Regions from separate parts of the Streptomyces sp. NPDC041940 genome, predicted to be linked through region 1. Evidence: predicted binding sites of a transcription regulator. Region 1 holds the regulator's gene; each other region holds the start of a gene.
The links. Region 1 encodes HrcA, which represses chaperone genes, less so after heat shock. Its sites were predicted from a motif close to TTNGCACTCNGNNNNNCNGAGTGCNAA; they were not measured.

Region 1 (3,271 bases):
CAACCGCGCGTCGGGGCCGGGGGCGAAGTCGGAGACGATCGAGGGCAGGTCGTCGACGCCCTCCAGGTACTCCACGACCACGCCCTCGATGCGCAGGTCGTCGCCCCACACCTTCTCGACCAGCTCGGCGTCGTGCCGGCCCTCGACGTAGATGCGGCCGGCGCGGGCGACACGCGCGCGTGCGCCGGGAACGGCCACCGAACCGGAGGCGGTGCGCGTGGGACGGGAGGGGCCGGACGACGGGCGGACCAGCGTCACCGGCCTGCCCTCCAGCAGGAAGCCGCGCGGCTCCATCGGGAACACGCGGTGCTTGCCGAAGCGGTCCTCCAGTGTCACCGTGCCCGCCTCGCAGCGGATCACCGCGCCGCAGAAGCCGCTCCCGGCCTCCTCGACCACCAGGCCCGGATCCGCCGGAACCTCGGGTACCGGCTTCGGCTTCTTCCACGGCGGGGTCAGGTCGGCGGAGTACTGGCGCATTCGAATGACGATAGGAGAAGGCGTACGGCGATCACCGCGACACGCCGAAACGCGCCGCCAGCGCGTCCCGCTGGGCCCGGACGAACGCCGCGTCCACCACCGCTCCGTGACCGGGCACGTACAGCGCGTCCTCGCCGCCCAGATCCAGCAGCCGGTCCAGGGCGGCCGGCCAGTGCGACGGCACGGCGTCGGGGCCCGCCTGGGGCTCGCCGGACTCCTCGACCAGGTCGCCGCAGAACACCACCTCCGGATCGCCCGGCACCAGCACCGCCAGGTCGTGCCCGGTGTGCCCCGGGCCCACGTTCGCCAGCAGCACCTGGCGGCCGCCGCCCAGGTCGAGCGTCCACTCGCCGGAGACCAGATGGCGGGGCGGGACCAGCCGCTCCGCCGACTCCCGCGCGACAGGCTCCGCCAGGCCGTTGCGTACCGCGTCCGCGCGCAGCTCCTCGCGGTCCCGCACGCGGGTGAGGACCGCGTCCACGCCCACGGCGCCGAACAGCTCCGTCTCCGGGAACGCCGCCGCTCCGAAGACGTGGTCGAAGTGGGGGTGGGTCAGCGCGAGATGCGTCACACGATGACCGGTGAGCGACTGCGCCTGTGTGCGCAACCGCGCGCCCTCGGCCGGGCTCGACCCCGCGTCGATCATGAGGACCGCGCCCTCACCGGCGACCAGTCCCGCCGTGCAGTCCCACACCGGAAGGCGGCACCGCCCCACCCCGGCGGCCACCCGCTCCCACCCGAGCTCTTCCCAAGTCACCGTCATACGGCGACGCTAGCGGTGACACCCGTCGCGGGCACGACAACGCACGACCAGCCTTGCCGGGGGTGCACCCCACCGCCGTACACTGGGCCGGGGAATGCTGGCACTCGCACGCGTAGAGTGCCAGGCCACGACAGGCAGGCAGCAGGCGGACGACTTCTGGAGGTGCGCGCGATGCTCAGTGAACGCAGGCTTCAGGTACTGCGCGCCATCGTCCAGGACTATGTCGGCACCGAGGAGCCCGTCGGCTCCAAGGCCCTCACCGAGCGGCACAGCCTCGGCGTCTCCCCGGCCACCGTCCGCAACGACATGGCGGCCCTCGAGGACGAGGGATACATCGCCCAGCCGCACACCAGTGCCGGGCGCATCCCCACCGACAAGGGCTACCGGCTGTTCGTGGACAAGCTGGCCGGCGTCAAGCCGATGACCGCGCCCGAGCGGCGCGCGATCCAGAACTTCCTCGAGGGCGCCGTCGACCTCGACGACGTCGTGGCGCGTACGGTTCGGCTGCTGGCGCAGCTCACGCGCCAGGTGGCCGTCGTGCAGTACCCGTCGCTGACCCGGTCGACCGTGCGGCATGTGGAGTTGCTCTCCCTCGCGCCCGCGCGGCTGATGCTCGTGCTGATCACGGACACCGGGCGGGTCGAGCAGCGGGTGGTCGACTGCCCGGCGCCCTTCGGCGAGGCCTCGCTCGCGGATCTGCGCGCACGGCTCAACAGCCGTGTCGCGAACCGCCGTTTCGCGGATGTGCCGAGTTTGGTGGAGGATCTGGCGGAGGCGTTCGAGCACGAGGACCGGGGTACGGTCTCCTTGGTGCTCTCCACGCTTCTGGAGACGCTCGTCGAGGAGAACGAGGAGCGGCTGATGATCGGCGGCACCGCCAATCTCACCCGCTTCGGGCATGACTTTCCCCTGGTGATCCGGCCGGTGCTGGAGGCGCTGGAGGAGCAGGTCGTGCTCCTCAAGCTGCTCGGCGAGGCGAAGGATCCGGGCGTGACCGTACGTATCGGTCATGAGAACGCCCACGAAGGACTCAACTCCACGTCCGTCGTGTCGGTCGGCTACGGTTCGGGCGGCGAGGCAGTCGCCAAGCTCGGCGTGGTCGGACCGACCCGCATGGACTACCCGGGAACGATGGGAGCGGTACGCGCAGTGGCACGGTACGTCGGACAGATCCTGGCGGAGTCGTAGTGGCCACGGACTACTACGCCGTACTCGGCGTGCGCCGCGACGCGTCGCAGGAAGAGATCAAGAAGGCCTTCCGGCGGCTCGCACGCGAGCTGCATCCGGACGTCAACCCCGATCCGAAGACCCAGGAGCGGTTCAAGGAGATCAACGCCGCCTACGAGGTGTTGTCGGACCCGCAGAAGAAGCAGGTCTACGACCTCGGCGGTGACCCGCTCTCGCAGGCCGCGGGCGGCGGCGCGGGCGGCTTCGGAGCCGGTGGCTTCGGGAACTTCTCCGACATCATGGACGCGTTCTTCGGCACGGCGTCGCAGCGCGGTCCGCGCTCGCGCACCCGCCGCGGCCAGGACGCCATGATCCGGATCGAGATCGAGCTCGACGAGGCCGCCTTCGGTACGACGAAGGACATCCAGGTCGACACGGCCGTCGTCTGCAACACCTGCAGCGGCGAGGGTGCCGCGCCGGGGACGAGCGCGCAGACGTGTGACATGTGCCGCGGTCGCGGTGAGGTGTCGCAGGTCACCCGGTCGTTCCTCGGCCAGGTCATGACGTCCCGGCCCTGCCCGCAGTGCCAGGGCTTCGGGACCGTGGTGCCGACGCCGTGCCCGGAGTGCGCCGGTGACGGCCGCGTGCGCTCCCGGCGGACCCTGACCGTGAAGATCCCCGCCGGTGTCGACAACGGCACGCGCATCCAGCTCGCCGGTGAGGGCGAGGTCGGGCCCGGTGGTGGTCCCGCCGGTGATCTCTACGTCGAGATCCACGAACTCCCGCACTCCACCTTCCAGCGGCGCGGCGACGACCTGCACTGCACGGTGACGATCCCCATGACGGCCGCGTGCCTCGGCACGA
Region 2 (3,271 bases), on a different contig from region 1:
CTGAACACGGGGGATGGTCTCAAGACGCTGGACGCGGTGGCCGGGACCGGGCTGACCGCGACCATCCGGCCCAACCTGGACTCGTTCCGGGACGCCGGGCTCGTCTGAACCGTTGTTCGCTGCGGGCCGGTGGGGGCTGGTCGCGCAGTTCCCCGCGCCCCTTGGGACGCGGCCCAGCTGTAGCTCAATCGAAACCGGAGGTCATATTCCGATGAGCGTCAACGTTCGCATCCCCACCATCCTGCGTACCTACACCGGCGGGCAGGCCGAGGTCGCCGCCGAGGGCGGGAACCTCGGTGAGGTCATCGCCGATCTGGAGAAGAACCACACCGGGATCGCCGCCCGGGTGCTGGACGACCAGGGCAAGCTGCGCCGGTTCGTCAACGTGTACGTGAATGACGACGACGTGCGGTTCGAGCAGGGTCTTGAGACGGCCACGCCGGACGGTGCCGGTGTGTCGATCATTCCGGCTGTGGCCGGCGGCTGAACCGGTCGACCGGCTTGATTATTACCATCGGTAACGGCCGTCACTGAGTGTTCATTGAATTGCCCCCTCCGTGAGAGAAGCGGAGGGGGCAATTCTGTGTGGTTGAGCGCGGTACAGTTGGGGAACGCGATCCCGATCCCCTGATCGGGCACCCTGAATTCCTGCCTCGCGCCCGACAAGATGTAGCCAAAGTGTGCGCGTCTTTCGCCGCTTTTGTTCCCTTTGCGTGGCCCGACTTGCCCTGAAGTCGCACGAATTCTCCCCACATTCCGGATCCCGCGCGTCCAGAATTCTCGTCCGATTGACCTGTTGCAGAGGGCAGTTGGACAGATACATTCGGCCGCGGTCGACGCGTTCCGGCGCACGCCCCCAATCCGTGGGGGGTGAGGTCTGACCCGGATCCGCGAAGTGCGGGTCTGTGCAAGGGCCAGTAATAGGGGAGTTAGGCATGGCTCAGGGCACCGTCAAGTGGTTCAACGCGGAGAAGGGGTACGGCTTCATCGCGGTCGACGGTGGTGCGGATGTTTTCGTCCACTACAGCGCGATTCAGATGGACGGCTACCGCACCCTTGAAGAGGGTCAGCGGGTCGAGTTCGAGATCTCGCAGGGCCAGAAGGGTCCACAGGCCGACATGGTTCGCGTCGCTGCCTGAACGCGCGACCACGACAAACCGCAAGCGGCAGGTCTTCTCTGAAGGGCCCGTACCCCCCGGGGTGCGGGCCCTTCGGTCTGTCCGGCGGTCTGTCCGGTGGTCGGGCCGGCGGTCGGGCCGGGGTGACGGACGCGCCGGGGAGAGCGCTCGTCGGAGTCCGCCGCGCCCGAAGGCGCCCCGAAGTCCTGCCCGGTGCGGGGGCGGTGGGCTCACGCCCGGACTCGTTCGCGTCGGCCGCCCGCTTGTCGTCGCCGGGCGTGGGGCCAGCCACTTCCCGGCCTCGGCCGCTGCGTCGTGGCGTTGTCCGCGGCCCGTGGCCGAGCCCGGCGCACCCTGTTCGCCGGGGGCTGAGAGTGCCTCCGCATCCCGAGAGGCGCTTGCACTCGCCTAGGCCGAGTGCTAATCATTGCGTTAGCACTCTGAAGGTGAGAGTGACAACGTAAGGACCGGGTCGGTGAGGCCCGCAGGCCGGGTGGGGAAGGAACCACGAGGCTGGCGAGCCGTCCGTCGCGGGCGCGGGCGCGGTCCGAAGTAATCACCCCCAGTCCTGGAGGGACCACTTCACATGGCCAAGATCATCGCGTTCGACGAGGAGGCGCGGCGCGGCCTCGAGCGCGGCATGAACCAGCTCGCGGACGCCGTCAAGGTGACGCTCGGCCCCAAGGGCCGCAACGTCGTCCTCGAGAAGAAGTGGGGCGCCCCCACGATCACCAACGATGGTGTCTCCATCGCCAAGGAGATCGAGCTCGAGGACCCGTACGAGAAGATCGGCGCCGAGCTGGTCAAGGAAGTCGCCAAGAAGACGGACGACGTCGCCGGTGACGGTACGACCACCGCGACCGTTCTCGCCCAGGCCCTGGTCAAGGAGGGCCTGCGCAACGTAGCCGCCGGCGCCAACCCGATGGCCCTCAAGCGTGGCATCGAGCGCGCCGTCGAGGCCGTCTCCGCCGCCCTGCTGGAGCAGGCGAAGGATGTCGAGACCAAGGAGCAGATCGCTTCCACGGCCTCCATCTCCGCCGCCGACACCCAGATCGGCGAGCTCATCGCCGAGGCCATGGACAAGGTCGGCAAGGAAGGCGTCATCACCGTCGAGGAGTCCCAGACCTTCGGTCTGGAGCTGGAGCTCACCGAGGGTATGCGCTTCGACAAGGGCTACATCTCGGCGTACTTCGCCACCGACATGGAGCGTATGGAGGCCGTCCTCGACGACCCGTACATCCTGATCGCGAACTCCAAGATCGCGAACGTCAAGGACCTGCTCCCGCTCCTGGAGAAGGTCATGCAGTCGGGCAAGCCGCTGCTGATCATCGCCGAGGACGTCGAGGGCGAGGCCCTGTCGACCCTGGTCGTCAACAAGATCCGCGGCACCTTCAAGTCCGTCGCCGTCAAGGCCCCGGGCTTCGGTGACCGCCGCAAGGCGATGCTGCAGGACATCGGCATCCTCACCGGCGGCGAGGTGATCTCCGAGGAGGTCGGCCTCAAGCTGGAGAACGCCACGGTCGACCTGCTGGGCAAGGCCCGCAAGGTGGTCATCACCAAGGACGAGACCACCATCGTCGACGGTGCCGGCTCGACCGACCAGGTCAACGGCCGCGTCAACCAGATCCGCGCCGAGATCGAGAACAGCGACTCGGACTACGACCGCGAGAAGCTCCAGGAGCGCCTGGCGAAGCTCGCGGGCGGCGTGGCGGTCATCAAGGCCGGTGCCGCCACCGAGGTGGAGCTCAAGGAGCGCAAGCACCGCATCGAGGACGCCGTGCGCAACGCCAAGGCGGCCGTCGAGGAGGGCATCGTCGCCGGTGGTGGCGTGGCCCTGCTGCAGGCCTCCCAGGTCTTCGAGAAGCTGGAGCTCGAGGGTGACGAGGCGACCGGCGCCAACGCCGTGAAGCTCGCGCTGGAGGCCCCGCTGAAGCAGATCGCCGTCAACGGTGGTCTCGAGGGCGGCGTCGTCGTGGAGAAGGTCCGCAACCTCCAGGTCGGCCACGGCCTGAACGCCGCGACCGGTGAGTACGTCGACATGATCGCCGAGGGCATCATCGACCCGGCGAAGGTGACCCGTTCCGCGCTGCAGAACGCCGCCTCCATCGCCGCGCTGTTCCTCACCACCGAGGCCGTCATCGCCGACAAGCCGG
Region 3 (3,271 bases), on a different contig from region 1:
TGACGGTGATGCGGCGGGCGGAGCCGAGGACGTCCAGGCCGACCTGGTCGAGCTTGAGGCCGACCTCCTCGGAGACGACCGTGGCGCCGGTGAGGACCGCGAGGTCCTGCAGCATCGCCTTGCGGCGGTCGCCGAAGCCGGGGGCCTTCACGGCGACGGCGTTGAAGGTGCCGCGGATCTTGTTCACGACGAGGGTGGACAGCGCCTCGCCGTCGACGTCCTCGGCGATGATCAGCAGCGGCTTGGAGGCGTTGGCCTGGATGACCTTCTCCAGCAGCGGCAGCAGGTCCGCGATGGCGGAGATCTTGCCCTGCGTGATGAGGACGTACGGGTCGTCCAGGACGGCTTCCATGCGCTCCTGGTCCGTCACGAAGTACGGCGACAGGTAGCCCTTGTCGAAGGCCATGCCCTCGGTGAAGTCCAGCTCCAGACCGAAGGTGTTGGACTCCTCGACGGTGATGACACCGTCCTTGCCGACCTTGTCCATGGCCTCGGCGATGAGCTCGCCGACCTGCTGGTCCTGGGCGGACAGACCGGCGACGGCGGCGATGTCGGACTTCTCGTCGATCGGGCGCGCGGTCGCGAGGAGCTCCTCGGACACGGCCTTGACCGCGGCGTCGATGCCCTTCTTCAGGGCGGCCGGGGAGGCACCGGCGGCGACGTTCTTCAGGCCCTCGCGCACGAGCGCCTGGGCGAGCACGGTCGCGGTGGTCGTACCGTCACCCGCGATGTCGTTGGTCTTGGTCGCCACCTCCTTGACCAGCTGGGCACCGAGGTTCTCGTACGGGTCCTCGACCTCTACCTCACGGGCGATGGTCACACCGTCGTTGGTGATGGTGGGAGCGCCGAACTTCTTGTCGATGACGACGTTGCGGCCCTTGGGGCCGATCGTCACCTTGACCGTGTCGGCAAGCTTGTTGACGCCGCGCTCGAGGGCGCGACGGGCGTCCTCGTCGAACTTCAGGATCTTCGCCATGGGAGCGGTTCAGCCCTCTCGGAAAATGTGGGTGAAACGAACCGCGCCCCCGACGCCCGGCTTCATAAGATCGCGGGGGCCAGGGGCGCAGTTCACTGCAATGCTGGTAAAGCGGGGTGAATTACTTCTCGACGATCGCGAGCACGTCGCGAGCCGAGAGGACGAGGTACTCCTCGCCGTTGTACTTCACCTCGGTGCCGCCGTACTTGCTGTAGAGCACGACATCGCCGACGGAGACGTCGAGCGGAAGACGGTTACCGTCCTCGAAGCGGCCCGGGCCCACGGCCAGGACGACGCCCTCCTGGGGCTTCTCCTTGGCGGTGTCCGGGATGACCAGGCCAGAGGCGGTGGTCTGCTCGGCGTCGAGCGGCTGGACCACAATGCGGTCCTCGAGCGGCTTGATGGCAACCTTGGAGCTGGTGGTCGTCACGATCCGACCTCCCCCTTCGGAGATCTCACGGGGTTAACTGTCTGAGGTGGCGACCAGGTCGATCCGTCGTCGCGGGTGCCGGACCTGCCCGTCGCTGTGTTGGCACTCTCCAGTGGGGAGTGCCAGAGCCGAGACTATGACCGCGATTAGCACTCGGTCAAGCGGACTGCTAATTGCCCGCGGCGCGTCGGCCGGGGAGTTCGTGTCGGAGGTAGTCCTCCAGCCGCCCCACCCGCAGCCCCCGCCCCTCGATCTCCCCCAGCAGGCGCACGGTCCGTTCCGCCGGCGACAGGGACTCCGTCGGGGCCGACGGCACGGAGATGATGTCGCCGGGGCGGAGGCGTGGCTCGCCGTGGGCGTACGTCAGTTCGCCGTCGGCGGACAGGGACGCCCGCCAGAGGACGACCGCCGTGCTGCCGCAGTCGGCGGCGGCGCGCAGGGTCGCCCGGTCGTACGTGCCGTAGGGCGGGCGGAAGAGGTGGGGGCGGATGCCGAAGCGGGAGCGGAGTTTGTGCTGCTGGCCGCAGATCTCGGCGCGCTGGCCGGTGTAGGGCAGGCCGCGCAGGGCCGGGTGGTCGAGGGTGTGGTTCTGGAGGGACGCGCCGACCGCGCGCAGCCGGGCCAGGTGCCCGTATCCGGGGCCCGCGACGCTGTCCGTGAGGAACAGGGTGACCGGGAGCCGCCGTTCGCGGACGAGGCCGGCGAAGCGGGGGTCGCGTTCGGCGCCGTCGTCGTAGGTCAGGAAGACGACCGGGTCCCGGGTGCGGACCCGGTCCACGACGGGCGGCAGGCGCGCCGGACGCGCGAGGGTGCCGGACGCGCGGGTCGGGTCCTGGCCCCGGCCGTCCGCTCCCGCCCGCTCCCCCGCCGCCCCGGCGCAGCCGGCCAGCAGGATCACGCCCGCGCACAGCGCCGCGGCCGTCGGCAGCCGCCTCACAGGTAGTCCTCCAGCCGCCCCACCGCGTACCCCTCGACCGTGACCTTGTTCAGGAAGCGGCGGACCATGTCGGGCATCGCGCCCTTCCACTGCTCGCGGCCCCGGAAGTGGCTGAGGACGATGTCGCCCGGGCGCAGCCTCCGGTCCGCCTCGCGGTACTCCCAGTGGCCGGCGAAGACCTCCGCGTTCCAGAGAGGGGTGTACTCGATGCCGCAGGCCTTGGCGGCGCGCAGGGTCGCCCGGTCGTAGCTGCCGAAGGGCGGGCGGAAGAGGGTGGGGCGGGTGCCGTAGCGCCTCTCGATGAAACGCTGCATGCCGCAGATCTCGCGCCGCTGCGCGCGGTAGGGCAGACCCCGCATGTTGCGGTGCCAGAGGGTGTGGTTGTTCAGGACGACACCCCTGGCCTGCATCTGCCGGAAGTAGCGGTCGTCGTCCTTCACCAGGTAGCCGCTGAGGAAGGCGGTGTACGGGACGTCCAGGTCGCTCATCATCCGCAGGAACGCCGGGTCCTTCTCGGCGCCGTCGTCGATGGTGAGGAAGACGACCTTGTCCCGGGTGGGGATCGTGGTGAAGACGGGCGGCAGCTCCAGCTCCCGGTGGCCGTCCACCTCGAAGCCCTTGCGGGTCCTGATCCTGGGCTTCTTCCCGGGAGCCGGAGGGGCGACCAGCGGGACCCTCCGCAGCCCCCAGCGGTGCGCCGCGGCGATACGGGCAGCGTGCGCGGCGCGCAGCTTGGTGGCGTAGGAGTCGAGCGCGCGGGCCGGCGGCGCCTCGAGGGGCTGCTGACCGCCGGCCGGGGCGACCTGGCCGCCGTCCGCCTGCGCGCAGCCCGAGGCGATGGCGGCGAGGGCGAGCACGACGAGGCCGATGCGCGCGCCGCCCGTTGCCCGCCTTTTGTCATTTTGTACGACTGCTCGCATGGTGCCGG

Region 2: a site for HrcA is predicted at 1,516-1,542, ahead of groL (chaperonin GroEL). Genes of this name have one in related genera too.
Region 3: a site for HrcA is predicted at 1,506-1,532, ahead of groES (co-chaperone GroES). Genes of this name have one in related genera too.

Annotation. Positions count from the first base shown of each region.
Region 1 is NZ_JBVJBP010000001.1:76,626-79,896, forward strand. It holds gene ACZ6I3_RS00305 (DUF3097 domain-containing protein) at 1-477, opposite strand, end outside; gene ACZ6I3_RS00310 (MBL fold metallo-hydrolase) at 509-1,240, opposite strand; gene hrcA (heat-inducible transcriptional repressor HrcA) at 1,412-2,428, shown strand; gene dnaJ (molecular chaperone DnaJ) at 2,428-3,271, shown strand, end outside.
Region 2 is NZ_JBVJBP010000004.1:203,330-206,600, reverse strand. It holds gene thrC (threonine synthase) at 1-108, shown strand, start outside; gene ACZ6I3_RS10245 (MoaD/ThiS family protein) at 212-487, shown strand; gene ACZ6I3_RS10240 (cold-shock protein) at 936-1,139, shown strand; gene groL (chaperonin GroEL) at 1,705-3,271, shown strand, end outside.
Region 3 is NZ_JBVJBP010000014.1:42,393-45,663, reverse strand. It holds gene groL (chaperonin GroEL) at 1-976, opposite strand, end outside; gene groES (co-chaperone GroES) at 1,098-1,406, opposite strand; gene ACZ6I3_RS23515 (polysaccharide deacetylase family protein) at 1,576-2,343, opposite strand; gene ACZ6I3_RS23510 (polysaccharide deacetylase family protein) at 2,340-3,263, opposite strand.